4 regions of the Paenibacillus sp. YAF4_2 genome follow, and region 1 is predicted to be linked to each of the others. Evidence: riboswitches for the same ligand, from Rfam matches in the RefSeq annotation. Region 1 holds a riboswitch; each other region holds the start of a gene.
What was found. Region 1 has a riboswitch for cyclic di-AMP ahead of AB4Y93_RS23100 (hypothetical protein). Riboswitches for the same ligand answer to the same signal wherever they lie in the genome.
Positions count from the first base shown of each region.

Region 2: another riboswitch for cyclic di-AMP. It lies ahead of AB4Y93_RS08700 (TrkH family potassium uptake protein); the one in region 1 lies ahead of AB4Y93_RS23100 (hypothetical protein).
Region 3: another riboswitch for cyclic di-AMP. It lies ahead of AB4Y93_RS13745 (APC family permease); the one in region 1 lies ahead of AB4Y93_RS23100 (hypothetical protein).
Region 4: another riboswitch for cyclic di-AMP. It lies ahead of AB4Y93_RS27940 (C40 family peptidase); the one in region 1 lies ahead of AB4Y93_RS23100 (hypothetical protein).

Region 1 covers NZ_JBFRCT010000010.1:285,512-292,926, reverse strand. The annotation lists gene AB4Y93_RS23115 (aldehyde dehydrogenase) at 1-892, opposite strand, end outside; gene AB4Y93_RS23110 (lysoplasmalogenase) at 979-1,638, shown strand; gene rlmN (23S rRNA (adenine(2503)-C(2))-methyltransferase RlmN) at 1,662-2,732, opposite strand; cyclic di-AMP (ydaO/yuaA leader) riboswitch at 3,441-3,637, shown strand; cyclic di-AMP (ydaO/yuaA leader) riboswitch at 3,753-3,937, shown strand; gene AB4Y93_RS23100 (hypothetical protein) at 4,055-4,474, shown strand; gene kdpF (K(+)-transporting ATPase subunit F) at 4,623-4,736, shown strand; gene kdpA (potassium-transporting ATPase subunit KdpA) at 4,764-6,443, shown strand; gene kdpB (potassium-transporting ATPase subunit KdpB) at 6,469-7,415, shown strand, end outside.
Region 2 covers NZ_JBFRCT010000003.1:243,137-250,551, reverse strand. The annotation lists gene sdhA (succinate dehydrogenase flavoprotein subunit) at 1-570, opposite strand, end outside; gene AB4Y93_RS08715 (succinate dehydrogenase cytochrome b558 subunit) at 598-1,269, opposite strand; gene AB4Y93_RS08710 (LysR family transcriptional regulator) at 1,518-2,393, shown strand; gene AB4Y93_RS08705 (potassium channel family protein) at 2,770-3,432, opposite strand; gene AB4Y93_RS08700 (TrkH family potassium uptake protein) at 3,450-4,790, opposite strand; cyclic di-AMP (ydaO/yuaA leader) riboswitch at 4,864-5,024, opposite strand; gene AB4Y93_RS08695 (CPBP family intramembrane glutamic endopeptidase) at 5,275-6,867, shown strand.
Region 3 covers NZ_JBFRCT010000005.1:141,742-149,156, forward strand. The annotation lists gene bglX (beta-glucosidase BglX) at 1-1,285, shown strand, start outside; cyclic di-AMP (ydaO/yuaA leader) riboswitch at 1,583-1,763, shown strand; gene AB4Y93_RS13745 (APC family permease) at 1,914-3,740, shown strand; gene AB4Y93_RS13750 (Lrp/AsnC family transcriptional regulator) at 3,792-4,250, opposite strand; gene AB4Y93_RS13755 (amidohydrolase family protein) at 4,575-5,960, shown strand; gene AB4Y93_RS13760 (ABC transporter permease) at 5,983-7,137, shown strand; gene AB4Y93_RS13765 (ABC transporter permease) at 7,138-7,415, shown strand, end outside.
Region 4 covers NZ_JBFRCT010000018.1:31,583-38,997, reverse strand. The annotation lists gene motB (flagellar motor protein MotB) at 1-768, opposite strand, end outside; gene motA (flagellar motor stator protein MotA) at 752-1,549, opposite strand; gene AB4Y93_RS27960 (hypothetical protein) at 1,720-2,013, shown strand; gene AB4Y93_RS27955 (EAL domain-containing protein) at 2,038-3,279, shown strand; gene AB4Y93_RS27950 (GNAT family N-acetyltransferase) at 3,285-3,803, opposite strand; gene AB4Y93_RS27945 (MFS transporter) at 3,907-5,124, shown strand; gene AB4Y93_RS27940 (C40 family peptidase) at 5,250-5,717, opposite strand; cyclic di-AMP (ydaO/yuaA leader) riboswitch at 5,723-5,879, opposite strand; gene AB4Y93_RS27935 (hypothetical protein) at 6,190-7,011, opposite strand; gene AB4Y93_RS27930 (M1 family metallopeptidase) at 7,147-7,415, opposite strand, start outside.

The DNA of each region.
Region 1 (7,415 bases):
GGAGAAATCCACATAATCTCTGAAAATGACGCCCCGATATAATTCTCCCGTAATCCGGATGTTCCAGCGGATCTTTGCCATAAAACTTCGCAACCGACTTGTGAAGGAGCTCTATGAATTGTTCTTTTACGCTGCGGTGGACGAGTACATAATCAGGAGCGATACAGGTCTGCCCTGCATTAATGAATTTGCCAAAAGCAACCCGCTTAGCCGCCAGCTTGAGGTTAGCATCATGGTGAACAATGGCCGGACTCTTGCCCCCAAGCTCCAGCGTAACCGGAGTCAAATGCTTAGCAGCGGCAGCCATCACCTGTTTACCTACATTAACGCTGCCTGTGAAGAAAATTTTATCAAACGGCAGATCAAGCAGCTCCTTGCTTACTTCCACCCCGCCCTCCATGACGGTAATGTAAGCTGGATCAAACGTATCTTGAATAAGGGAGGACATCACCTCGGACACTGCCGGCGACAGCTCCGATGGCTTGAGCACAGACGTATTGCCTGCAGCGATTGCCCCAACAAGCGGCGCTATCGCCAGCTGGAACGGGTAGTTCCACGGAGCAATAATAAGTGCAGTCCCAAGAGGCTCTGGCACGATATACCCTTTGCTGCCGAAATGAGTGAAGGCTGTCTTCACTTTGACGGGCTTCATCCACCGCTTAAGATGCTTTTGCATGAAGGAGATTTCCTTTAAGACGAGCCCAATCTCAAGCAGAAAAGATTCCTTTTCACTTCGGTTCAAATCTTCGCGAAGAGCCTGCATGATCGCAGCCTCCCGCTCCACAATTACTTTATGCAGCTTAGCTAGCTGCCCCAGACGAAACTCCAAGCTCCGGGTTGCACCCGTGCGATAATAGGCCTGCTGCTTTTCAAACACTTGTAATCCATTCATCCTAAACCCCGCCTTTTCGATAGAAGACTATGTACTAATAAAAGGAATTTATCTGTGCTATAGTAGGACAAAAGGAGCGATGACAATTGAATAAAATAATGCCTGCACTCATTTTGCTTATGGGCTTGCTTTACATTTTTATCATTCCTTCAGAACCGCATGCCGTCAAGCTAATTTTCAAAAGCATACCGATGCTCCTTATCATCGCCTACGCCTACTTGCAGCCTGCCGAAAATGGTAAGCGATTTCAGCACATCCTGCTCATCGGCCTAATCTTCTGCGTCATCGGCGATGTCACTCTCGACAATTTCATTATTGGGCTGTCAGCCTTCTTAATCGGACATTTGTTTTATTTGAGCGGGTTCTTCGGGCAATGGCAATTCTCCCTATGGCGGCTTACCGCTATTGTACCTATTGGTGCCTATGCTGTTTATATGGGATATGAGTTACTTGATGCACTTACCAAATCAGGAGACGGCGGTCTGAAAGGACCTGTCCTTGTCTATGTAACGGCGATTTCCTTAATGGGCTGGTCGGCCATGATGTCCGGCAACAAATGGGCGATAGCTGGCGCACTGCTGTTTATGGCCTCGGACTCCGTTCTGGCCTGGAATAAATTCATCTCGGAGGTTGCGAGCTCCGACGTGATCATTATGACGACCTATTATGCTGCGCAGTTCTGCATTGCAGCCTGCATTAGTCATAAAGCCCGTACTGTTCCCAATCAAAAAGCCATGATCCTCTGATCATGGCTTCTTTTATAGCTGCTTTAACCCACTTTTTCCTTGTTCATCTGTTTACTGCGCAGCTGGCCGCAGGCCGCATCGATATCGGCGCCATGCTCCAGACGGACGCTGACGCTGACCCCTTGCTTCTTAAGTGTATCGTAGAAGCCTTTAATGGAGTCGTTCTCACTGCGCTGGTATTGGCTGTGCTCGTCGACCGGATTGTAAGGAATCAAGTTCACGTTTACAAGTGAACGGCGGCGGTCACCCACCAGCTCGGCAAGCTCAAGCGCATGCTCCTGCTGGTCGTTAACGTCCCTTAGCAGGATATACTCCAACGTAATCCGGCGATTCGTGCGTTCGAGATAATAGTCGATAGCGTCCATCAGCTTCTCGATTGGAATCGCGCGGTTAATCTTCATAATGCGAGTCCGCAGCTCATTATTAGGAGCATGCAGCGATACAGCCAGGTTGACACCTTGATCCTTGTCGGCGAACTCTCTGATTTTATCAGCAAGCCCGCTGGTGGATACGGTGATGTGACGCGGACCAATCGCTAGACCCTTATGATCCTTCACGGTTGTAAGGAAGTCATTCAGATGGATGAAGTTATCGAACGGCTCGCCGATCCCCATCACAACGATATGGCTGACTTTCTCACCTTGATTAGCTTCATCAAGATGAAGCTGAATCTTCATAATCTGCTCGACAATCTCGCCACTGGTCAGATCGCGGCTCTTCTTAATCAGGCCGCTTGCGCAGAAGCTGCAGCCGATGTTGCAGCCAACTTGCGTTGTCACGCAGACAGACAAGCCGAACTTATGGCGCATCAAGACCGTCTCAATCAGATTGCCGTCTAAGAGCTTCAGTAGCAGCTTCACGGTTCCATCCTTGGACTCCTGCTTCGTATGCTCAACCAGCGTCTGAATAGTAAAGTTCTCCTCCAGCAGCTTCACGCAGTCAGGATTAACTTCTGTCATAGCTGCAAAGCTTGTAACCCGCTTCCGGTAAAGGTATTCCCACACTTGAGTCGCCCGGAACTTTTTGTGTCCGCGCTCGCCCAGCCATGCGATTAATTGCTCTAATGTAAATCCATATATGGAAGGTGTACTCATTATTTATCCTCTTTTCACAAACGCGGCCTAAACCGCATACTGACTCCTATTGTCCCAAAATTATCGAACGAAAACAAGGGGCGATTCCCGCCAATTGACAGAAGCTCGCAACAGCACTATTCGGATAAGACCCCCGGAGGGTCTTATTGCTATTTTTTCTCCAGCAGAACTGGCCCATAAGACCCTGCGAGGGCCTTATTCATTCCAGATAGTCCAGTTTCACTACCTTTCATCTGATTTTTCTTATTCATAAGATCCTGACAGGGTCTTATAGGCTCCCGCTCCCCGCTCCATTGCTCGGATAAGACCCTGCGAGGGTCTTATTGCTGCCGCAGCCGACTAGTTCACCTTCGTTTATCGCCTCATTCTCTGCGATAAGGTCCCCGGCAAGTTCCCCTCTGTTCCGATGCTCCATCCGCTGCATTAAGGTCCTTGAGGGAACTTAAGCTCGCCGTTTGACCATTCATTGCACTGGTTAGTGTCCCTAATGGATCTTACCTCGTCCATTGTTTCTTTTTCAAATAAAAGTTTAAGAGCACAATTAGCGCAATCTAGAGATATAGGAATTAAGAAAGAGCATCGTAGAGTTCATCCGAGATGTAAACGCTCTAACCAATCACAATGTAATAATTAGACAATATGCAGCCTCCATGTCTCATTTACATTAACCTTAGGCAGGCGTAACATACGATTCAGCAATTGAAATGTATGCTTTATTCGCTGAGTTTCCGTCATGGGAAACGGGGGAACCAATCGATAAGCGCAGTGTCATCGGTGTGAGAGCCAATGAATCTTGTTGCTTATCAGGGGTGAATCCAGGAAAGGCTTCGTGCGGCCGAACCTGGTAGGGCGACTCTCACCGTCCGAATCCGTCAGCTAACCTCGTAAGCGAAGAAAATGTCTGTTCCAGCAAGCTAAGGCTGCGAAGGCATTTTCCAGGTAGAGAGGATGATGTGATCTTGTGACCTTATGGGGCCGCGGGGAACTTTCCTCTGCGGTCTTTTTCTATTGTATTCCAAAATGTCTTTATCGCTTAATCTCCTTCACAGGGGAACGGGGGAACCAATCGGACGGCAGGCTGAATTTAAACAACCCGCCTTCCACGGGGTGAATCGCCAGAACGGCTCGAATAAGCCGCATGGCGTAGGGCGACTCTTACGCCCGAATCCGTCAGCTAACCTCGTAAGCGTAACAAGAGAGGCAACGATGATCGTGAATATAGGCGTGGTTTATTTTCTGCTGCGCTTATAAGCCGCGTGAAGAGTCCCTCTTCCGCGGTTTTTTTGTCGTTGAATCCTCTATCGAAAAGAGGAGCGAGCTTCATGAACGATTATATTCTCGTATCTGCACCAAACGTACAGGGCGAGGACTTTATTAAACAGCTGCAGCGCCGGCATATCCCGTTTGCAGCGCTTGTGAATAACAAAGCGGAATACGAGCGGATGCTCGCACTTGAGGTAAATACGATCATTGTCATAAGCACGACTGAAGAAGCCACCTGGCGGGTACCGGAGCTTCCTATTGGACGGATTTTTCTTTTCGAGAGAAGCCTGAACCTTTGCTGCCGCTACATTCAGATCTGCCGCAGCTGGACGTCGAAATCGATCTGTGTCATTACCAACAGCACAAACCCGAGACTGATCTATAAAGGAATGGGCGCGAATTATGTGATTCATTCCAGTAGCACAGAGACTTCTTTTCTCATAGCAAGCGACTTCATGACAGGCAGCGACAACGGGTAAAAATCCATGCTTACGAAGCAAGAATTGCTCAATTGGCTGAGATAGGCCATTTGTGTACCAATTCTTTTAAGGAGAATAGAGTTATGCAGGATATTTATATGGTGCTGCTTCTAGCAGCTGTATTCGTACTCTTCGCCGGATTTATGCAATGGTGCGACCGCTCGATTCAAGAGGAGGACAAACGATGATTGTCACACTCTGTCTGGCTTTACTTATCTTTCTCTATTTAGTGTACGCCCTCATTAATCCAGAAAAATTTTAATCCCTTAAACGATCGCGGGAGGTCAATATGGATATTTTACAGCTTCTAATCGTGATTGGCGTGCTTATTCTGCTCGTCAAGCCACTTGGCTCGTACGTCTATCACGTCTACTCGAATGAGCCAAACCGAACCGACCGAGTATTCGGGTGGTCTGAACGAATCATTTACAGCGTGATCGGCTTAAAATCGCGAGCAGGCATGACCTGGAAAAAATACGCGCTTAGCTTTCTTCTAACTAATATCGTATTAGTTGCCATCAGCTATTTGATCCTGCGCTTTCAAGGCGGGCTCCCTGGCAATCCGAATAACATCGGCGGTATGGAACAGACCTTGTCCTTTAATACCGTCATCAGCTTCATCACGAATACGAACTTGCAGCATTACAGCGGGGAGACCGGGCTTTCTTACTTCTCGCAGATGGCTGTCATTATGATGATGATGTTCACATCAGCGGCTACAGGCTTCTCGGTTGCGATTGCATTTATCCGTGGTCTGACGAGCAAAGGCACAACAATCGGTAACTTCTTCGAGGATTTCGTGAAGTCGCATACCCGGATTTTTCTGCCGCTGGCCGTGCTTGTCACGCTGGTACTGGTGGCTTTGCATGTGCCACAGACATTTGATCCGAACATAACCGCAACAACGCTAGAAGGTGCCACGCAAAATATCGCGATCGGACCTGTGGCATCCCTTGAATCAATCAAGCATCTAGGTACAAACGGCGGCGGTTTCTTCGGAGTCAACTCGGCTCATCCATTCGAGAATCCAAACCCACTGACGAATGTCATCGAAATTTTATCGATGTGGGCGCTGCCTGCTTCCTTACCTTATGTATTTGGACGATTTGCGAAAAACCGTAAGCAGGGCTGGGTTGTATTTTCCGCGATGATGACCTTGTTCCTTGTCTTTCTGGCAACGGTCTATACCGCTGAGCTGCATGGCAATCCGCTACTAAACAATCTTGGTGTGGATGCCTCACAAGGCAGTATGGAAGGTAAAGAGGTACGCTTTGGTATCGCACAATCCGCTCTGTTTACAGCCGTCACAACAGCAGCGACCACCGGTACGGTTAACAACATGCACGATACACTGACACCAATTGGCGGACTCGTACCGCTTGCCGAGATGATGCTTAACGTTGTGTTTGGCGGTAAGGGTGTTGGTCTCATCAACATGCTGATGTACGCCATACTCGGAGTATTTATCGCCGGACTTATGGTTGGACGTACGCCGGAGTTTCTTGGACGGAAAATTGAGCCGCGTGAGATGAAGCTCATCGCGATCGCCATTCTCGCCCATCCCTTTATTATCCTAGTGCCGACCGCTATCGCCTTCCTTACCGACCTAGGCCAAGGCTCAATTAGCAACCCAGGCTTCCACGGCATCTCACAGGTGCTGTATGAGTACACCTCATCAGCAGCGAATAACGGCTCCGGCTTTGAGGGATTAGCCGATAATACACCTTTCTGGAATATTACAACCGGACTGGTCATGCTGTTTGGACGATATATCTCGATGATTGCCATGCTTGCCGTTGCCGGTTCACTGGTCCGTAAGCAGCCTGTGCCAGAGACATCGGGTACATTCCGGACAGATAACGTGCTGTTTGCAGGGATTCTTGTAGGAACCGTATTAATTATTGGAGCGCTGACGTTCCTGCCTGCCGTTGTTCTTGGACCAATTGCAGAGTATCTGACGCTTCGCTAACGGATAAGGATGAGGTGAGTAAAAGGTGACTACGAAACGTAAATCTATGCTGGACTCCGCTATTTTAAGCCGAGCGGTCAGGGACAGCTTTATTAAATTAAATCCACTAACAATGATGAAAAACCCCGTCATGTTCGTCGTTGAGGTCGGTACACTTGTCGTACTGCTTATGACATTGCTGCCCGGCTATTTCGGTACAGAAGATCGGGTAGGCTTTAATCTGACGGTGTTTCTTATTCTGCTATTCACGGTACTCTTCGCGAATTTCGCAGAAGCATTGGCCGAAGGGCGCGGTAAAGCGCAGGCCGATTCGCTTAAGAAGAGCAAACAGGACATTACGGCTAACAAAATGGTCGGCAATAGTGTAAAACAAGTCGTATCTACCGAGCTTCGGAAAGGCGATATGGTTATCGTCTCACAAGGCGAGATGATTCCGGGCGATGGCGAAGTCATTGAAGGTCTTGCTTCTGTTGATGAATCGGCCATTACCGGTGAATCGGCTCCTGTTATTAAAGAAGCTGGCGGTGACTTCAGCTCCGTTACCGGCGGTACACGTGTCGTCAGCGACCAGATCAAGGTTCGCATTATGAGTGATCCCGGCGAATCGTTTATTGATCGTATGATCTCACTTGTTGAAGGCGCAAAGCGGCAAAAGACGCCAAACGAACTGGCTCTGAACACCCTGCTTACAAGCCTGACGCTTATCTTCTTGATCGTTGTCGTTACCCTGGCCCCTATCGCCAAATATGTTGGTGTAGAGCTGGATGTGCCCGTGCTGATTGCCCTGCTCGTCTGTCTCATTCCGACCACAATTGGCGGTCTGCTGTCAGCCATCGGAATCGCCGGTATGGACCGCGTGACACAGTTTAACGTATTGGCAATGTCAGGCAAAGCCGTTGAAGCAGCCGGCGATATTAACACAATGATTCTGGATAAAACCGGTACGATTACATTCGGGAACCGGATGGCCAG
Region 2 (7,415 bases), on a different contig from region 1:
GTCGCCAACGAAAGTATGTACTTCCATCGAGCGCAGGCTTTGTGCTGAAACACCACGACAGATGCCTTCGTCATCCAACACAGCGCCAAGGAATTCCCAATGCTCGTATTTCGTTACGAGACCGGCTGCTTCCCAGCGGCGAACTTGCTCGTCCAGTGCGTACAGCAGCTGTTGGCCAGTTGTTGCACCTGCAAAGGCTGTACGGTGATATTGCGTACCGCCGAAACGACGGAAGTCAAGCAGACCCTCTGGTGTACGGCTGAACATTACGCCCATACGGTCCATCAAGTGAATAATGCCAGGTGCAGCTTCACACATTGCTTTTACCGGAGGCTGGTTCGCGAGGAAGTCGCCGCCATAGACAGTATCGTCAAAGTGCTCCCAAGGGGAGTCGCCTTCACCTTTTGTATTAACAGCGCCGTTAATGCCGCCTTGTGCGCAAACGGAATGGGAACGTTTAACCGGCACGACGGAGAACAAATCGACATGCACGCCCGCTTCCGCCGCTTTTACGGTTGCCATAAGACCGGCAAGACCGCCACCAACGACGATAATTTTATTTTTAGCCATTACGTTTCGCTCCTTGTCTAAATACTACTAACCGATATTGGTCAATGCCAATGCGGCACTTGCTGCTTCTTTGAACTCGTCACCTGAGAAAGCGATAAGAGACAGAATGAACAGCGCAGATACCAGTACAAAGATGACCATGCAAATATTCGCCGAAACTTTTTGTGCCTTCGGCGATACTGTAATCCCCCAGCTAACAAGGAATGCCCAAAGGCCATTGCTGAAGTGGAATACCGCAGCCAGAATACCAATGAGATACAAGATAAACAAAGCAGGGCTGGTTGCGATATCATGCATCGTCGAGCCAAGCTCTTCATGTGTCACATTGCCCAGTGCTACTTGCACACGGGTTTCGAACACATGCCAGAAAATAAAGATGAAGGTAATTACCCCCGTAATACGCTGCATCGTGAACGCCCAGTTGCGGCCATATTGGAAACGACTCGAGTTGAGGTTCGACTGATAAGCCATGTAGAGGCCATAAATACCGTGGAACAAGATCGGCAGGTAAATACCGAAAATCTCAAGCAGCGTTACAACAGGCAGTCCGTTAATAAAGTTAACGGCTCTAACGAAGCCATCTGGCCCCCGTTCATAAGCCTGAAAATTGGCCAGCGCATGCACGATGATAAACCCACCGAGCGGAATCACCCCTAGAAGAGAGTGCAGCTTACGCCAGTAGTACGAATTTCCGTTCATTAATACTTCTCCTTTCCAGTACTCCATCACATTTTACTGTTGACAAACCATTCTACATTTTACCCCCGGTACTTACGTCCGTCAACAAAAGTCGACACCAGGTGTGAAAAGATTCACTCCACGTCAATTGTGAAGACTTTCCGCTAAAGCTACCTCTTTAATCCTACTCCTTTTGGACTTATAATGGAATTGCATATTTATTATAATTTATTATAACAATTTAGCATAAGCCGACTGGAGTGACGATTATGATCGAAGAATTCAATATGTTCGCTGCCATTGTTGAACATTCCAGCATGAATAAAGCAGCAGCCCTTCTAAATTTGTCCCAGCCAGCCTTATCCCGCAAAATTGCCAAGCTGGAGGAGGAGATTGGGGCCAAGCTGTTCGAGCGTGTTGGCAAGCGCCTTGAACTGACACGAGTTGGTCAGTTGACCTACGAATATGCGGTGAACCTGCGCAGACTGCATCGCCGCTATATGGATTCCGTTTCCGAATATACGGCTGCAGGACGGACTTCCATTACCATTGGTGCCAGTCTTACAACCCTTCAGACTACATTACCCGATTTCATAAAGACACTAAACGCTAGCCATCCGGAATTTGACATTAAAGCGGTAACCGGCAAAACGCATGAGATCGTTAGCCTAGTCCGAGACAATAAAGCAGATATCGCGATCATCGCCTCGATGATTGAGGATTCCCAGCTCCACTGCGTTCCGCTATTTGATGATCATCTGCTGCTCGTCATCCCAACTAGTGTCTCCATTACCAGTCAGGAGCTTACAATTGAAGATTTGAACGGACTGCCGATGATTCTGTTCTCCAAAGGAACATGGTACCGCAGGCTGACAGACGAAGTATTCGCCAAATACCATCTCCAGCCTGATGTCCGAATGGAGATTGATTCCTTCGAAGCAATTGTCCGTCTTCTTCATACTTGCCGTGCAGCCACCTTGCTCCCACAATCTTATATGCGTAAGCAGCTGTTAGCCGACAACGAACTCATTGTCGTCCCTATCCGTGAGCTGGAAGAAACCAAGCGAACAACTTGCCTGATCCACAACGACCCTTCCGATCTCCATCCTGCTGTCCGCAGGTGGATTGCTGAGTTGGGTCAGTGATCTGGTTTTGCTCTAGTCTTGTTCTTCCTTCTCTCTTCCCCGCAGGGGAGGACAGTGAATGCGCTTTTTAGCGCTTCACTATCCTTCTTTACATTCCCGCGCATGGGGGATGGAGGGATGGGGATGGTTGGGTGCGGGGCTCGGTGGGTAAGGGGGTATCTCTGAAGGAGCGGAGCGTTCGCCTTTGTCCTTCCTTTGCTACACCTATGTAAACCAATTCAGAGCAAAGGAAGGACAACAGCGGCCGTAAGAGATACCCCGTCCCACCTGAGCCATCCCGCCCCATCCATCCCCGTCCATCCCATCCCCAGCGACCAGCGACAGCCGGAATTAAAAAAAGGACAGAGAACGCTAACTGCGCCCACTGTCCTTATCATCACCTGATAATCGTTTCTTCAAACTGTTCAATCTGCTCGTTTGTCCCGATGACAACCATCACGTCTTTTTCCGTTACAACATCCGTCGCTGTAGGAGCTATTATAATACCGGTAGGCTTATTAATCGCAACGATGCTGCAGCCGAATCTGGCACGCAGATTCAAATCATTTAGAGATTTATTATTTAGGCAATTCGGAACCGAAAGCTCTGCTATCGTATATTCCTTCGACAGCTCGATATAATCGAGCAGATTCGGACTTACAAGCTGATGCGCAACCCGGATACCCATGTCCCGCTCGGGATAAACCACCCGGTCCACTCCGATTTTCTCCAGCACGCGGCCATGCAGCTCACTCATCGCTTTCGCTACAACCCGCTTCACGCCAAGATCCTTCAGTAAGATAGTCGTCAGAATACTCGCCTGAATATCATCGCCAATCGCGACAACCCCGCAGTCAAAATTACGAACGCCTAATGATCGTAAAGTTTCCTCATCCGTGCAATCGGCCGACACCGTATAAGTCAGCACATTGCTCATTTCTTGGACAGCTTCCTCATCCCGGTCGATACCGAGCACCTCATACCCTAATTTGATAAGCTCTCTTCCGAGACTGGAGCCAAATCGCCCAAGCCCTACGATCACAAACTGATTGTTTTTCATTCTTTCTCTCTATTCCCCTATCCAATCGTAATTTTGCCTTCCGGATACCGGTACAGCTCTTTCTCTGATTTTGGTCCAAGCGCATACGCAAGCGTAAGCGGCCCAAGTCTGCCTGCGAACATGGTTAATGCAATAACAATTTTGCCGAAATCCGTCAGCTCCGGTGTAATGCCGACCGTCAAGCCGACCGTGCCAAAGGCTGATGTTGTCTCAAATAAAATTTTCAGAAACTGCTGATCTTCTGTTGTCGACAGTAGCATCGTAACAAAGATGACCAGCGTGAGCGACAGCATTGTAATCGTCAGTGCCTTAAAAATCCGGTCCTTACCAAGCCGGTAATGAAACAACACAATATCTTCCCGGCCTCGGATCATAGCAATAACCGCACCAATCATCGTCGTGAAGGTAGTCGTCTTAATCCCGCCTCCGGTTGAGCCAGGAGATGCACCGATAAACATCAGAATAATGGTGAAGAAAACTGTAGCCTGCCGCAGCTGCGTATAGTCTACGGTATTGGCCCCTGCTGTTCTTGGCGTAACCGATTGGAAGAAGGACGCCAGAATTTTGCCTCCCCAATCCAATGAACCAAGCGTCTTGCTATTCGAAAATTCAAAAATGAAGATGACGATAGCGCCGACAGCAATTAGGGTTCCAGTCATAGATAAAACAACTTTACTATGAAGGGAGAGCCGTTTGTTTTTACGGTACTCCAGTAAATCTGCCATAACAACAAAACCAAGTCCGCCCAAAATAATAAGCAGCATCGACACCAAATTAACGAGCGGATCACTTGCATACATCGTCAAACTGCGGAAGTTGCCGAATATATCAAAGCCTGCATTATTAAAGAATGAAATGGCATGGAAAAAGCCAAACCATACGGCCTTGCCAAACGGCATATCGAAGGCAAAGCGAATAGCGAACAAAATGGCGCCGACCAGCTCAATTGTTAGAGAATAAATAATGACCCTGCGGATTAATCTAACAATGCCTTCCATGCTTGTCTGATTCATCGCTTCCTGCAAGATCAACCGTTCCTTAAGCGATATCCGCTTGCGAATTGCAAGCGCAATAAGCGTGGCCATCGTCATAAAACCAAGTCCGCCGACCTGGATCAAGGAAAGTATAATCACTTTCCCAAAGGTAGAGAAGTATGTACCTGTATCTACCACTACTAAGCCGGTAACACATGTCGCCGAGGTTGCTGTAAACAGTGCATCAATGAAAGGTAGTCTAGATCCGTCACTTGAGGCAAACGGCATCGTGAGCAGAAAAGCACCTATCACAATAATGGCGGCAAAGCCAAAAACAAGAATTCGAGGCGGCGGCCATTTCAATATGTTGAAATAACGGGTCATGTTTCACTCCTTCATATAGGACATATCTAAAATTGGGCATAAAAAAAAGCACGGGAACCCCCAATGCGATATGAGTCCTGTTCCACCCAGCCTACGAGGTTAGCTGACGGATTCGGGCCTGGAAAGGCAGCCCTATTCAAGCGAAATGCTTAAAATTCACCCCATGCTGACGGATTGCTCCGGGCAGCGTTATGGTTCCCCCGTTTTCATGACGAAATTCGGCTGTTGCTATTCAATTAATATGACGTTATCGATTATACGCCCAAATGACAGATGCGATCAAAATGGGCTTAGGCGATAATTGAGCGGTATTCGTCCAAAAACGGTCAATCACATGGAGCAAATGGTCACTTGCTGGCTGCAAGTCCTTATTTCACAGCTTACCGTTAGCATCCTCTCCTTTCGCATCTATTGGATAATTCAGGCTAATAATGATATGGTTACAATAGATAAGCATCGTTTGAATCCGAAATGGAGGTAATGTATGATCCCTTCCATCGCTCCCCATGAATGGAGACGTTTCCTGTGGGCTGCTGTTGCAGGTGCAATTATTTTTATCTTTACACAGATTGGCCCAATTGCGGGCGACCAGCTGTTCTCCAGTTCAACCCCCAAGGTCATTTCTAAAAGTGAAGCAGCCCAGACTGCAGAAGCCTTCGTAAAAAAGCAATTTCATGAAGCTGCTGTTTCGTCCCATACGATTTATCAGACCGATAGTTTGGCAAATGGTTATTTTTCCAAAGAGGACTTACTTAAGACGTATGAGGACAAGTATGACGCCAAGTTCCCGACGGATACCTTTCAGGTTAATCTTGATCTCGAAGATGGCAGCAAAGCTATTGTATACGTTCATATGACAAGCGGCAGTGTTACAGGTTGGCATTGGCTGGGTGCCGCTCCAACTGATAATGGAAAGCTGATGCAGACAGCTGCGAAGGCTTTTGCCATTACCAAAGGCTTCCGTTCAGAAGAACTAAAGAGCCTGTACATTAACGATGACGGTGATGTTGTTCTTCATCCAACAGGATATAAGCTTGGAGATGCAACGCTCGAGCTAGTTATCGGTGTAGGATTGATTGATGATAAAGCGGTTATTACAAGATATAAGCCAGCTTTCCAGGCTCCTGCAAGCTACATAACGTATGTAGATGGTCAGAAAGACATTGGCAGCATTTTATCCGTCGTCAGTCTGGCGTACATGTGCTTTATCTCACTGGTTCTTTCTATTATTTATGCGATTCTGTACCGCCGGCACACCACATTTAAACGAGGCGTTTTTATCAGCCTTGTGTTCATCGTGTTCTACATTTATAACAATCTGAACGTGCTGGACGGCATTATGGCATCCTTAGGCGAGCAAATCCGCTCAGACTCAGAGATGAATGCAACTATCATCATTACTGTCGTCCTGCTCATTCCAGTAGGTCTAGCTGTCTATTTCGCCCTTGTTGCCGGTGACGGTATGTGGCGGTCCCAAAAACGTCCGTTATGGCCAGGCTTCCGCGAGCGGGGTTATGGAGAACATGTATGGCGCAGCGTTGGACTATCCTATCTTTTTGCCGCTGTCATATTGGGTTGTCAGGCCATTATTATGATTGCCATGGAGTTTCTTGCAGGATCATGGGCGACAAGTGATGCTACTCAATCGCCTTATAATACGAATATGCTGTGGCTGATGCCGATGATGGCCTGGTGTGCGGCGATTTCCGAAGAAGCCATATTCCGGTTGTTCGGGATTGCCTTATTTAAGAAGTGGTTCAAAAACACCTTTATTGCCACCCTTATTCCTACAACCATGTGGGCGCTTGGCCATGTTGGCTACCCGATTTTCCCGTTTTATACCCGGATCGTAGAGCTCGTTATTTTAGGAACCGTATTTTGTTTGATCTTCCTCAAATACGGATTTATTACAGCCGTTTTCACTCATGCTATATTAGACAGTCTACTCATGGGCTTCGATCTCATTGGTGTTGGCGGAGCTGTTAATATTACAGCAGCCATCATCTATGCAGTTCTGCCGATCATTGTTGCCTGGACGATTAAGTACTGGCATAACCGTCGGTACTTACGAGCCTGACCTCAGAAAGTTATAACCGATAAAAAGGGATGTATCCTCCTGTGATACATCCCTTTTTGCTGTTCAAAAAGCCTATTTAATAGAAAGGGTAACGTTTGTCCAAGAGCAATTCAATTCACCTTAATATACTCTATTAAAACCATTATGGAGGTGATAGGATTGACAACAATAATATGGCAAAAAATCAAGCGGCGGCAAACATAGATCATCAGGTAAGAAGAAATCAAGCGGTAACAAACACAAATCTTCTGGCTGCTCTGATAACTCTGCAATTCCAAGCAACCAAGGAGACAAATCAAGCGGAAATAGCAACTCTGAACATGCGCACAGTATTCTTCGCAAGCTGTCGCTCGGACAAGTTATCCAACGTGTGACGCTGGATAATGGAAAAGATCTTGATAAGGTGAAATGGGCAGGCTTTCAAAGCGGAAATGCTACATTCTCTGCAGTAAGCTACAAAACACCTTATATTGTGTATGTTCCACTTAATAAAATTACAAGCATCGCTCTGTAATGAGATGGTCATGAGACTATTTCGTCCGTTTGTC
Region 3 (7,415 bases), on a different contig from region 1:
AGCTGGCGTTGATATGGAAATGATGACGTCTAACTACGCGAATCATCTGAAGGAGCTCGTGGAAGCGGGGAAAGTTGACATCTCGCTTATCGATGAGTGTGTCCTTCGTGTCCTGAAGCTGAAGGACAAGTTGGGTCTCTTCGAGAACCCTTACCGCGCAGCTAGTGAAGAACGGGAAAAAGAAGTGCTGCTCTGCGATGAGCATCGTGCTGCTGCACGCGAGATTGCGGCGAAATCATGTGTCCTGCTGAAGAATGAGCAGGCTCTGCCGCTACGCAGCGGGCAAAAGCTGGCGCTCATCGGGCCTTTCGCTGAGAGCGGCGATATTCTTGGACCTTGGTCGATTTGGGGTAAGCAGGAGGAAGCGGTTCAGCTTCATGCTGGTTTATCCGCACGTACCGATCTGATTGCCACAGCCAAAGGCTGCGACATCGATTCTGGTTCGGAAGAGCAGCTCCAGGAAGCAGTCAACGTCGCAGCCGATGCTGACATCATCATCCTGGCACTTGGCGAAAGCTCTGAGATGAGCGGGGAAGCGGGAAGCCGCGGCGATATCCGTCTGCCGCAGGCTCAACTGAAGCTGATCCAGAAGCTGAAGCCGCTTGGCAAGCCGATGGTTGTTGTACTGTTCAACGGCAGACCGCTGGATCTGCATGGCGTTATCGAGGAGGTGGATGCACTTCTTGAAGCTTGGTTCCCTGGTACGGAAGGCGGCAATGCAATCGCAGACGTCCTGTTCGGTGATGTGAATCCATCGGGACGTCTGACGATGTCATTCCCTTACTCGGTTGGTCAAGTACCTATTTACTATAACAACTACAATACGGGTCGTCCGCTCACCCCGCAGAATGCGAATGAGCGTTATGTTTCGAAGTATCTGGACATGCCAAATGCGCCTCTTCTGCCGTTTGGCTACGGCCTCAGCTATACAAGCTTCACGTACGGTGAAGTGAGTCTGTCGACAGACGAACTGCATGCTGAAGACACACTTCAAGTATCGGTTGAGGTAAGTAATACAGGCTCGGTTGCCGGGGAAGAGGTTGTTCAGCTGTATGTGCGTGATATTGCTGGTGAGGTTGTACGTCCACTTAAGGAGCTGAAGGGCTTCCGTAAGCTGCAATTGCAGCCTGGTGAGACGGTGAAGGTAACATTCTCAATTAACGAAGAGCAGCTTTGTTATTACCACACGGATCTGCAGCTGAAGAGTGATGCTGGCGAATTCCATGTCTTTGTTGGTCCTAACAGCCGCGATCTGGAAGCAAAGGCTTTCCGGTTTGTGAAATAAAAGTTTTTTCGAAAAAAGAACGAATCAGCCGGATGGCTGGTTCGTTCTTTTTAGTTGCTTAATGACCCTGTAGGATCATGTCTCCTGCACAATAGCAGATCTGCTCCCTTATTAAGGGAATTATCTCCTTGGAACAAGGTAAAAGAAAGCATGGCTGGCTTTTTAGGACATTCTGCAAGCGATTCAAGAATGTATCCGCATTCATGACGGTTAAAGCCTGATTTCTGCGTTTATTTGAAATATTATCGCTGTTTACAGATAAGGGAGAGAGGACTATGATCAATTAGCAACTTCATATGTTCATATTCGCTGAGTTTCCGAAGTAGTCGGAAAGCAGGGGAACCAATTGCGATAACTGCCATTATAGTTACCGCCGGGGTGAATCAGCATAGCTGCCGTTCAGGCAGAGAGCTGTAGGGCGATTCTCTAGACGCCCGAATCCGTCAGCTAACCTTGTAAGCGTTGATAGAGAGGGTGAACTTCGGTTTTTTATGACCGCGGGAGGATACTCTGCGGTCTTTTTTTCGTGTAAAAAAAAGCAAACATGGTTACATTAGCACTGACAAGTGATGAGTAGCCCGAGTATCCAAGCGTATGTTGTTTAACTTCATTGTTGGCGGTGACCTGTGTGTTTACTCTTATCAAAAGATTACTGATCGGGCGTCCCTTAAAGTCCACGGAATTAGGGGAACAGAAACTCATTAAGACAAAAGCGCTTGCGATCCTGTCTTCGGATGCTTTATCGTCCGTTGCTTACGGTCCTGAGCAAATTTTGTTAGTCTTGATGACCGTGAGCGCTGCGGCGTTTTGGTATTCCATTCCGATTGGTATCGGGGTGCTTGTCTTATTAACGGCACTTATTTTGTCTTACCGGCAAATTATATTTGCTTATCCGCATGGCGGCGGAGCCTATGTGGTGTCGAAGGAAAATCTCGGGGTATTCCCAGGGCTGATATCGGGCGGCTCCTTGCTGGTCGATTATATTCTGACGGTAGCAGTAAGTGTATCGGCGGGTACGGATGCGATTACTTCAGCATTTCCAAGCCTGCATACCCATACCGTGTTGATCGCCGTATTTTTCGTCCTTTGTATCACCATATTGAACCTGCGGGGCGTGACCGAATCGGCATCGATCCTCGCATATCCTGTTTATTTATTCGTACTGGCGATTTTCATTATGATTGGCGTCGGTGTATATAAAATCGCTTCAGGTGATGTATCACCTGAGCTGCATACATCCCTTGGCACACCGGTAGCGGGCATCAGCTTGTTCCTGCTGCTTCGGGCCTTTGCTTCGGGCAGCTCGGCCTTGACTGGGGTGGAAGCGATCTCGAATGCGATTCCTAACTTCAAGGATCCAGCGCCAAACAACGCTGCGAAAACCTTGCTGGCCATGGGCGCGCTGCTGTCAGTTCTGTTCGCTGGCATCGTCTTCCTTGCTTACTACTACGGTGTTGCACCAAGGGAAGATGTGACGGTTACCTCGCAAATTGCAGAGAGTATATTTGGACGCGGCGTTATGTATTATTTTATCCAAGGCACAACGGCCTTGATCTTGATTCTGGCAGCGAATACCGGCTACTCGGCGTTCCCGCTGCTTGCGGTTAACCTCGCGAAGGATAAGTTCATTCCGCGAATGTTTACGGTCCGCGGTGACCGTCTTGGTTATTCGAACGGTATTATCAGCCTTGGTATCTTGTCTATCATTCTGATTATAGCTTTCCAAGGAAAGACGGAGCACTTGATTCCACTGTATGCGGTTGGTGTATTCGTACCGTTCACCTTGTCGCAGACGGGTATGTTGGTGAAATGGATCCGTCAGCGGCCAAAAGGCTGGGTTCCCAAGTTTATTATTAACTCGATTGGTGCACTGATTAGCTTTATCGTATCGATGATGTTCTTCTTGACCAAGTTCGAGCAGGTATGGTCGATTCTGATTTTCCTGCCATTGATTATCTTCGTCTTCCACCGGATTAAGAAGCATTACGAGGCTGTTGGCGAACAGCTGCGACTGGCGACCTGCGAGCCTGTAGTCCCCATTGAAGGCAATGTTATGATATTACCGGTGGCTGGTATAACGCATGTCGTGGAGCACTCCATTCTATATGCGAAGTCCTTGAAGGCAGAGCAGATTATTGCTGTATACGTCCCGTTCGAGAAAGAGGATGAGACGATCTTCGAGGAGAAGTGGAAGAAATTCCAGCCGGACGTCAGACTGGTGACGCTGCATTCGCCCTATCGTTCGATAACGAGTCCACTCTTCAAGTTTATTGATACGGTGCAGCGCAAGGCCAGCGAGAACCATTACCAGGTAACGGTCATTATTCCGCAGTTTATTCCGAAGAAGGGCTGGCAGAACATTTTGCATAACCAAACGAGCTTAATGCTCCGTACCCAGCTTCTTTACCGCAAGGATGTCGTGATTACAACCGTGCCTTACCATTTGAAAAAATAACAAAAAGCCTTAGCCTCCGGATTTCCGGGGCTAAGGCTTTTTTTATGCCTGTTATAGCTCTAACCCAGTGCCTTGCTTGAACCGTTTGATGACCATATGCGTGTTGACGTTGACGATGCCCTCCAGCACATAAATCTTCTTGAATAAGAAATGCTCCAGTGATTGCTCATCCTTCAGCAGGGCATGCATATGCAGGGAGCTGGGTCCGGTCATCTGGTAGATGCTGATCACCTCAGGCTCATCGGATAGCAGAGCGCCGGCCTGCTCAACGAATCGCGGCTCTACCTCAACCTCGAAGAACGCGGAGATCGTTTTGCCTAGCCGGGTAGTGTTCAGTCGTACGGTGAAATTCTCGATAATGCCGTTATCGACCATCCCGTCCACACGCTTCTGAATAGCCACCCTCGATAAATTCAGATGCTCGCCGATCTTGGCATAGGACATCCGTCCATTGTCGTGCAGCAGTCGAATAATCTCCTGATCCGTCTCGTCCATATGAGGCAAATGCATAGGATCTCTCCTTCAACGGTCTATTTTTGCGAAATTTCACGTTACGGAACTTTGTGCTAGTTACATGTTAAGTATTGGTTTCGATTTTGATGGATTTTATGTCACTTAATATAACACTAGTAACCATAATGGTCTATAGACGATTATCAATTAGGCCAAAAAAGCCCAAATCAGGTTACGATATGGTTGACGCTCCCTAGAGCCTCTCTTATACTAATGTCATAAAACATTACATAAAAATCGAAATCGAAACCGATAAGCACCAAAATGGTTACGAATACTTCGAATACCAAGTCATTCAACTTACATGAGGGTGTGATGGGCATGAAAAGACAACTGATTCGTAACGGTACTGTCATGACGATGAATGATGAGATGCAGGTGATCCCGAATGGTTATGTTCTTCTGGAGGGGGACCACATTCAAGAGGTTGGAGAGTGGCCGTCAGACGGCTCGAAAGATGCGCTGCTAAGGCAGGTTGATTGCGTCATTGATGCAGCGGGTAAAGCGATCATTCCTGGTCTTGTGAACGGACACACTCATTTGTTTCAGACTTTTATTCGAGGAGTATCTGATGACTTGCCTCTCTCGCAGTGGCTGCGGCAGATCATATGGCCGGCGTCCCTCGCAATGGAGGAAGAGGATTTCTATCTCGCTGCGATGATTGGCTGTATCGAGAATTTGAAATCCGGTGCGACTTATATCATGGATCATCATTACGTTCACACTCACTCCGGCAATGATCATGGTGTTCTCAGAGCGATGGAGGAGTCGGGTATTCGGGGGCATATGGCAAGAGGTGGCGTTGATCTTAGCTATGAGCCTCGTCTCAGAGAGTCTATAGAGGATATTTTCAATAACACGGATAAGCTTCTGGATCACTGGCAAGGAGCCGCTGATGGCCGGATCGCGATTGCAATGGGTCCCCTTAATTTGTATGGCTGCTCGGAAGAGTTCTTGAAGCAGGCGGCCAAATACAGCGAGCGGAATGGACTCATCACCCACATTCATGTCGCGGAAACGAAGGATCAGATTGACAATACAATGGAACGTTTTGGCCTTCGTAATCTTGAACTGGTTGAAGCGGTTGGCATGCTTGGCCGGCATACGCAGGTCGTGCATGGCATCTGGCTGAATGACGCAGAGCTGGATCTTCTTCAGAAGCATGATGCAACAGTTATTCATTGCCCAGTCTCCAATATGTATCTGGCTTCCGGGGTGGCGCGTGTTCCCGAGATGCTGGATAGAGGCATTAATGTCGCACTTGGTACTGACGGTCCGGGAAGCAACAACTGCCAGGATAATTTGGAGGTGCTCAAGTTTACAGCTTGTCTGCACAAGGTGGATCAGCTGGATTCAACTTTGCTGCCGCCGATGCAGGTGCTTGAGATGGCTACTCGTAATGGGGCCAAGGCAGTCGGGAGGGAGCAAGATCTGGGAAGCCTCGAACCAGGCAAGAAGGCAGATATTGTAATTATCGAATTGCAGAAAGCGCATATTGCACCAATCCACCGCGTTAGCTCGGCGATTGTGTATAACGCCAATGGCAATGACGTGGACTCCGTATTCGTGAACGGCGAGCTGGTTGTTCATCGCGGGAAATGCGTTCTGGTAGATGAAGAGGAGATTATTCGCAGGGCGCAGGCAAGAGTAGACTCGTTAAGGCGAAAGCTGAGCGCAGCGTTTCCCGTATTTGGCATCGTTCAATAAAGAGGGCGGAGGCTGGTCATACATGAAGGAAGCAAGAGGCAGTAATGAATCGATGGAGAAGTGGATCAAAGCGGTTGTTGAGATTGGCTTCTATGCCGGTGCGGTTATTGTCGCGCTGCTTGCTGGAGGACTGGTCATGGCGGCAGCAGGCGTATCACCGCTTGAAGCCTACCGGCTCATCTGGGATGGTGCCATCGGCGATGCGAACAGCGTCAGGGAAACGCTGATCAAAGCGACACCACTCTTATTCGCCGGCTTATGTTACACCTTTGCTTATCGCTGCGGGTTATTCAATATCGGGGCAGAAGGTCAAATTTACATCGGTGCCCTTACGGGTACGATGGCTGCTCTCTATATTCCGGGTTTGCCGGCTTATGCTCATCTGCCGCTTTGTATCGCAGCAGGGGCGGTTGGCGGCGCGATCTGGTCGGGCATCGCAGGGGCGCTCAAGATCTTCCGAGGAGCCAGCGAGATTATTAATACGATCATGCTGAACTATATGGGTATCTACCTTGTCAGCTACATGGTGACGGGTCCGATGCAGGACCCTTCCGGAACGCTGCCTCAGACTGCGAGACTGCCAGATTCGGCGCTGCTTGCAAAGCTGTTTGATTCCCGTCTGCATTATGGATTTGTGATCGCCGTTTTTCTTGCTTTTGTCTTGTATTTCATCTTGAACCGGACGGTATGGGGCTATGAGATCCGGTCGGTTGGCTTCAATAAACAAGCGACGAAGGTGATGGGTATTCCGGTGAACCGTAATGTGCTGCTTGTGATGATGTTAAGTGGTGCTATTGCCGGCGTAGGGGGTTATGTAGAAATTGCAGGTGTGCAGAACCGGCTGTTCCAGAATTTCTCGCCGGGGTTTGGCTACGACGGTATTGCAGTGGCACTTGTAGGTGGAGCTCATCCGCTTGGCAATATTGGCTCGGCCTTGTTGTTCGGAGGTCTAAGAAGCGGGGCGAATGCGATGCAGAGACTGACCGGCACATCGACTTCACTCGTCTATGTCATTCAGGCAACCATTATTGTGCTTGTTGTCTGTAACCGCTATTGGTTCGGCGGACTGAAGAGAAGGCTTATTGCTTCCTTGTTAGAGAGGCTTGGAGGTAAAGAGCGGAAAGCGGCGTCGCCGTCTAAGGTCACACTTAGTCTAAATGATGGGGAGGGGAGCTAAATGAGCGAGGAGGTCATCGTCAGTTATTTGGCTTCGGCCATTCGCTTATCTGTTCCACTGCTGCTTGCGGCAATCGGCATCCTGTTCATGTCACGGAGCGGCATTCTGAATATCGGGATGGAAGGAATGGTGCTCATCGGGGCATTAACGGGCGTGGTTGGTGCTTATTATCTGGGCAGTGCAGGTGCAGGAGTGCTGCTTGCGATTGTGATAACCGGCCTCGTTGGGCTGTTGTTTGGTTTTCTTGTCATTACGACAGGGGCAGATCAGGTCGTTAT
Region 4 (7,415 bases), on a different contig from region 1:
GATAATCGATACTTCAACACGGCGGTTTTTGGCACGTCCAGCGGTTGTATCGTTGGATGCCACCGGCCGGTACTCGCCGTATCCAATAGCGCTAAACCGCTCAGGCTTCAACTTGTTATTCTTGAGAAGTACATCCATGAACCGGATCGCTCGTGAAGAGCTGAGATCCCAGTTGGACTTGAAAGATTGTGTCCGAATCGGCTGATTATCAGTATGGCCCGATACAATAATCTCATAGCCGATATAAGGCTCGAGCATCTTGGAGATGGCCGCTGCGAGCTCAATCGAATCCGATCTGAGGGCATCGCTGCCGGATGCAAACAACGCATTATCGCTGATGGTAATCATCAGCTGTGATTGATTCAGCTTTGTCTCCAGATCGGAGGAGAGGCCGTTTTTCTTAATATATTGATCGAGCTGCTTCTTCAGCTTCTCCAGATCTTCCTGCTCTTTCTTCATCAGCTCTTGAAGATTCGATTCGCTGTCATTTTCTTTACTGTCTGTATTGGTCTTCTTCGCGTCATCAATTTTCTGCTGGTTCTGCTCTCCCGACTTAATAATCGCCGGATTGTCTAGAACGCCGGCTCCCGAATTAAAGGCCGCGCTAAAGGCCTCGCTCATTTGCTCGAATTTTCTGGCGTCCGTGGAGCTGGCCGCATACAATACGATAAACAGCGCAAGGAGCAGTGTTAGCAAATCGGCATAGGGGATAAGCCATGACTCGTCAATATGCTCTTCGTGGTCTTCGTGCTTACGCTTTTTCACCAGCGCCAGCCTCCTTCTCCCTCATTGCCGCCCGTTCCGTTGGGGTGAGGAATACAGACAGCTTCTGATTGATCGCAATTGTCGATACGCCGGATTGGATAGACAGCAGACCTTCGACCATCATCAAACGAAGCTGAACTTCTTTCTTGGATAGACGCTTCAATTTGTTCGCAATCGGATGCCAGAGCACATAGCCGGTAAAGATACCAAGCAGAGTTGCAATAAAGGCACCTGCAATGGAATGGGCGAGAGTCTCCATGTCATCCATATGTCCAAGCGCACCAATCAGACCAACTACGGCACCTAGTACACCAAGTGTAGGCGCATACGTACCAGCTTGCGTGAAGATCAATGCGCCAGCTTTATGACGGTCCTCCGTTGCGGAAATATCTTCAAGCAGAACATCGCGGACAAAGTCCTGGTCATTGCCGTCAATAATCATGCGCATGCCATTACGGAGGAAAGTATCCTCAATATCGTCGACCTTTGCTTCCAATGCAAGAAGACCTTCACGGCGTGTAATGGATGCCCATTCCATAAAGTTCTCGATGAGCTGCTCTCGCGGCATCAGCTGTTGCTCTTTAATAACAATTTTGAATAATTTGCCTACCTTGGACAGCTCCGACATCGGGAAGGCAATCATAATAGCGGCTATGGTCCCGAGGACGATAATCATATAAGCGGCGGGATTCAACAGATTGCTTAGAGCGGCGCCTTTCAGCGTCATGCCGACCAGTACCGCAACAAGTCCTAATACTATACCGATAATTGTAGAATTCTTCATCATGCACCCCGTCCAGTACGTTTTCGACAAATCTCTAGTTCTTATATCGACAAGTTATCGTATGGAAATTAGACTTTCAGAAATGATTTAAGAGAGGAGGCGTTAATTTTCGTTAAAATGCGGTAAAATGAATGTATAGCAGATAAATTTGGTAAAGGTGGTTAACAGCAATGGGCGTTAGGCACGCAAGGGAATACGCAGATATATTGAAAGAGCTGACGGAAGCCGTCGGCGAAGTGGAAGGCAGCTATACTTTTTTTGAAATGGAAGAAGAAGAGTGGGCAGCACTTGGTGATGATGACCGTCACGAAGTGATGGAGGCGCTTGCGGACGATGTGTTCTTCGGTCTTGGCGAACAGCCGATGATCGAGGTTGGCAAAGGATCAATTACGTACCATCCGAAGCATCATGTCATTGAAGTGTCCCAAGGAGATAACGTGACGCGCATGATTCGTTTGACATAAAGGTAGTAAAGGGAGAGCGTGAGCGTGACGAACGACTGCTTATCAAATACGACGATACCGCAGACATTAGAGCTCGAGGGCGAGCAGCTGTCTGCCTTCTATCAGCCGATCATCGCGCTTGATACGAGAAAGGTAGTTGGCTATGAGGTGCTTGGAAGAGCCTGCAAGGATGATGCTGTCCGCAGCTTGGGTCCGTTCTTTTGTGATCCGACGGTTCCGTTAGAGGACCATATTGCAGTGGACCGCATTCTACGCGAGCAGGCCTTTCAGAAAATGGCGGCAACGGACCAGCCTCCAATGCTGTTTATTAATTTGAAGCCAAACTGGATGCATCACGGTATGCAATCCGGGGAGCTCTATACTCTCTCTCTGCTTGATAAATACCAGATCGATCCGAGCAGAGTGGTCATTGAGATCACAGAAGAAAGCTTTAATGGCGAGATGGAGGAATTGCGCGAGGTTATTGATATGTACCGTGCCAAGGGCTGTCTCATTGCAATTGATGATGTAGGCAGCGGCTTTAGCGGTATAGACCGGATTGCGCTCATTCAACCGAATATCCTGAAAATCGACATGCATATGCTGAAACGGAGTGCGCACCACGACGGTTATCTTGGTACATTGCGCTCCTTCTCGGCGCTCGCTGATCAGCTTGGCGCATCGCTGCTTGCGGAAGGTGTCGAGACTCGACAGGACCTCTCGAGAGCTATGCATGCAGGAGTCCGGTATGTGCAGGGCTTTTTGTTCGCGAAAGCAGAGCCGGATTTCGAGCAGCCGTTTCGGTTTTCTTCTTTATTAGAAGAAGAGCTGGAGGCACATCGGCAGCTGCAGCTCTATTCTGAGAATTATTGGCGGTATTTGTCGGACAGGCTGGCTGGCAAGGTTGACCGGATTGGTCATCTGGAGGAGCTGGAAGAAGTAGATAACGAATGGATCGCCAGACTTCTGCAGGAACTGGAAAGCAACTGTATCCGTGTCTACTTGTGCCGAGATGACGGCATTCAAATTTCATCCAACTATTCAAGAAGGCCAGTGGATGGAAGCTGGCGGCGGGAGGATGAATATTGCGGAGCGAACTGGAGCTGGCGCCCGTATTTTGTTCCCAATGTAGTACAGCTTAGCGAGAAAAGCCGTTCGATGGTATCACGAGCCTATACCGACCTCGATTCGAGAGCATGGATCAGAACCGTATCGGTATTGGCTAAACCCGGCATTATTTTATTCGTGGATATGAAAGATCCTGAGCCTGACTATTATCGCTTTTAGGGATATTAAGGGGAGGACTGGTACACCATACAATGGAACTCTGCTGGTCCTTCCGGCGTCTGTCTTACATAGGTATCGTCAACAAAGAAACCTGCTCGTTCATAGGTTCTAATCGCTCGAGCATTCCAGGTCAGTACCTCAAGATCGATACTGTTCTTGGGAGCTCTATGAATGGCTTCACGGGTAATCAACCGGGTGAAGTCCGTTCCTATCCCCCTGCCGCATAGGGCAGGATGCAAACCAAGCCCGAGGCGTGTCACGCCAACAATCGGGAAAAATTGTGCAAAACCAATCAGCTCCTGTCCGCGATTCATGACAGCCACATATTGCATGTGCCGCAGGACAGGATCGCCGAATTCGATTCCGTCCTGCTGCATAATGTCCCAAGAAGGCCAGTGGTATAGGTCATACGGCGAATCATATTGCCATTCACAGATTTGTTTGGCATGCTTCATTTCCATTGGCTGGATAGTCATATCCGTCAGGGATAGTTTATAATAAGGCTCATCGGAAAAATTAGTCATTTGTATACCCTCAACATGAATCAATAAGTTTTTTTCCATTATAACATTCACTTATCGACTTCATTCGGATTTGGCTGAAGGATATCTAAGGAGAACTTTTACGATGCGCAAATTAATAGCACTTGGCTGTTTGTCTTATCTCGTAATTGGATTGGCACATGTCGTGGGCGGCTCGGTCATGGAGCAAATGCTCGATAAGTACGACTTGTCCTATGATGACGGCGGGCAATGGATGATGAATCAGTTTCTTGGTTTTTTGGTGGGTGTCTTGCTCTCTCCATTTATTACATCAAAGGTTGGTAAAAGAGGGGGAGTGCTCCTCTCATTAGGCCTTCTGACACTTGGTGAAGCAGCCTACAGTCTGACTCCTGATTCCTGGGGGCTGATGCTGTTTATCGCCTTGTTCGCAGGCTTTGGGTTTGGGATGACAGAATCCGTTATCGGAGCAATGGTCATTGAATTGGCTGAAGAGAATGGGAAGGCTAATGCGATGACCAAACTAGAAACGTTCTTTGGCATAGGGGCCTTCTTAATGCCGACTATGGCAAGTATATTGATCAAATATGATATTTGGCAGGTATCCTTCCCAATCCTATCTGCTCTTGCCGGCATAACCTTTATCTTGTGGATGACGCTATCATTTGGATCGATAGATGACAAGATTGGTTATCATGGCAGAGCGAAAAAGGAACATGTGGAGCGGGAAGCTGGTGCAGCGCCTACAAAAGGATGGTTTGGGTATAATAGAGCAGCTATTCCCTTCTTGCTGCTGTCAGCGTTATTCTTCGTCATCTATGTGGGGGTGGAGATGAGTTTTTCCAACTATCTGCCGTCAATTATGATTGATCGGTCCGGTATGACGGAAGCGAGTGCTCCTTCCACGTTAAGTCTGTTCTGGGGCACGATGATTCTCGGCCGGCTATTCGCCGGACGTCTGGCGGATCGTTTCGGCTACTTCCGATATCTGTTTGTCGCCATTGCAGGAGCATGTATCATCATTCTTGCGATGGGAGCGGTCGGTCAGTTAAGTGGCATGCTAGTCCTTGTCGGATTAAGCGGATTGTTCTTCTCCGGTGTATTCGGCATTGCACTCGTATTTGCAAACGGTCTTATTCCAGGGATGACAGAGCGGACGACGAGTCTGCTTGTCGCTTGCGGCGGGATAGGCGGAGCGATCTTCCCGAAATTAACGGGATGGATGATGGACAGCTATGGTGCAGACCGTACGGTCTGGATTCTCGGAGCGTTTATTATTGCGATGTTTATCGTCTTGCTTGCAATGCTGGCCTTAGGCCGGCGGCAGGAAGCTGGAGCGTCCTAACGTCTTAATCATGATAGCAACAAACAATAAAGCCGCATGCGGTTTGTCCAGTTGGACAAGCAGCGTGCGGCTTTATTGCAGAAATCTTGCCAGCCGCCTCAATCCAGGGAAGCGACTGCTTGATTCTATTGTTCGTCGGCATATTTGGTGAAAGTAGTAGGGTCCATGACACGTCGAGCAGTCACATACCGATTTACATAATAGGAGTCGCTAAGATTGCTGATTGTAACGCCCTTGCTGGACGAAGCATGAGCAAACTGGCCATCTCCTACATAAATGCCGACATGAGATACACCACGACCGTTCGTGTTAAAGAACACGAGATCTCCGGCGATCAGATCACTCTTGGCGATCTTTTTACCTGTTTGTGCTTGCGAAGCGGATGTACGAGGAAGATCGACGCCCATTTTGTCGAAAACATACGAAGAAAAACCAGAGCAGTCGAATCCTTTCGATGATGTTCCGCCCGCAACGTACGGCGTGCCAATTAAATCACTGACAATGCCGTCCATTTTGGAGTCTGCGAAAACGCTTCCGGCTTGGAAAGCCAGCATTAGCGCAAGCCCAAGAATAAGTGCTGTAACCTTTTTCAAAGCGGTGAAACTCCTTCCAATGCCGACGAGGTTAGCTGTGGGGTTCGGTTGAAGGATCCCTATGACTTCTCAGGCGCCGATCTTAATAATCGGACGTCGAAGTCAATTCACCCAGAGGTGGTTCCCCCGTTTCCAGTACAAGGAATTTGGCAGTGTAAATTATGTACTTGGTAACTATTCGGTAATTTCCGCTTATCTCCTCCCCAATCCGTCAAATTCTAATAATTCTCATGGAACCTTTTGGCTAATCTATGCGGAAAAACTTATATCCTGCGGTTGGCTGCATCTTTATAGGGCGCACAGACTAGCAGATTAGCACTATTCCGATTTACTAACTCTTTACTATGTGTTTTTTCTAGCTAATATGTTGATTTATTTGGAGAATGCAAGACAAGCCTTCCCGGAAAAACGCGAAAAACCCGCGCTACGACTAGGTCGCAGGGCGGGTGGCTTCTATAATTATGAGAAAATTTTAAACTTCCTTTGATCTCAAAATGTCGTATTGGGAGGCTAGAGTCCATACTTTCATCAAGGTACGGACAAGATGGTAGCCCTGATGGACAATCAGGGCGATGAATCCGGCCCATACGAGAGAAAAGCTTGTGACAAACAATCCAATCCCTGAGCCGATAGCCCACATTAAGAGTGATAAGCCAGCGAAAGGCAGCAGATGCTTAATCGCAATACCAAGCGATTGGAATATGCTTCCACCTTTCTCGCTTGTAGCGCCAAACTGCATGGCGAGGAAGAGGAGATGGAGCAGGATACCCCAAATCAGCCAGCCTCCCGCAGCGGGCAGCAGCTGCTGGAGGAGATCTCCGATCGACCGGCTGTGAAGCAATGCATCCAGTCCCCGCGGTGCCAGCCACCATGCGGGTGCAAGGGCGAGCAGCGTCTCGATCCAGTAGAGCAGCGTCACAGGCTTCCACGCTTTGCGAATGCCCTGCAGGAACTGCGTACCTTCGGTCTCTGTGGCATGCTGCAGAGAATAGAGCAGTCCTGCGTTAAATAAAGGGGAGAGCAGCATCCTTGCTGCAAATAGTCCGCCAAGCAGCCATAAGTAAGGGGTCAGCACATCCGTCTTCATGATCTGGAATTGAGCTTCACTCATAAATAGCTGGATCGCTGAATTCGCAGGGGAGTGATCCGGAAATCGCCGCAGCAGCGGCGATACGACTGAATCGATAAACCGATATAGGAAGAATCCCCACAGCAGCTGGTACAGAAACAGCAGAATTACGATATAGAAGTGCTTGATCGCGAGCCGCCAGCCTTGCATCATATGATTTTTCATTGCAAACCTCCTTAAAAGAATTGCGAAGCAATTCTTACTTCGAAAGCATGGACTTAAAGAATTGCGAAGCAATTCTTACTTCGAAAGCATTGACTTAAAGAATTGCGAAGCAATTCTTACCTCGTAAGCATAGGCTTACCAGCCCAGTAATCCGAGCAGTCCTTGGATAACGTTAGAGGCGCCAAGACTCCAGCGCGTACGTGTAACTTCCGACAAATCCGCCTTCATGTAATCGTTTATATGTTTGTTGTCGAGTACGTTGGTATGCTGCGGATCAATTGCCACCCAATCAAGCGGGGAGCTGTGGACCACTTTATATTGAATCTGCGAGTCTTCTGGATCCCAAGTTTTGGGGATGGTGGTACCGTCCTTGAATTTCAGAACAACCGGGATTGGCCCGTTGT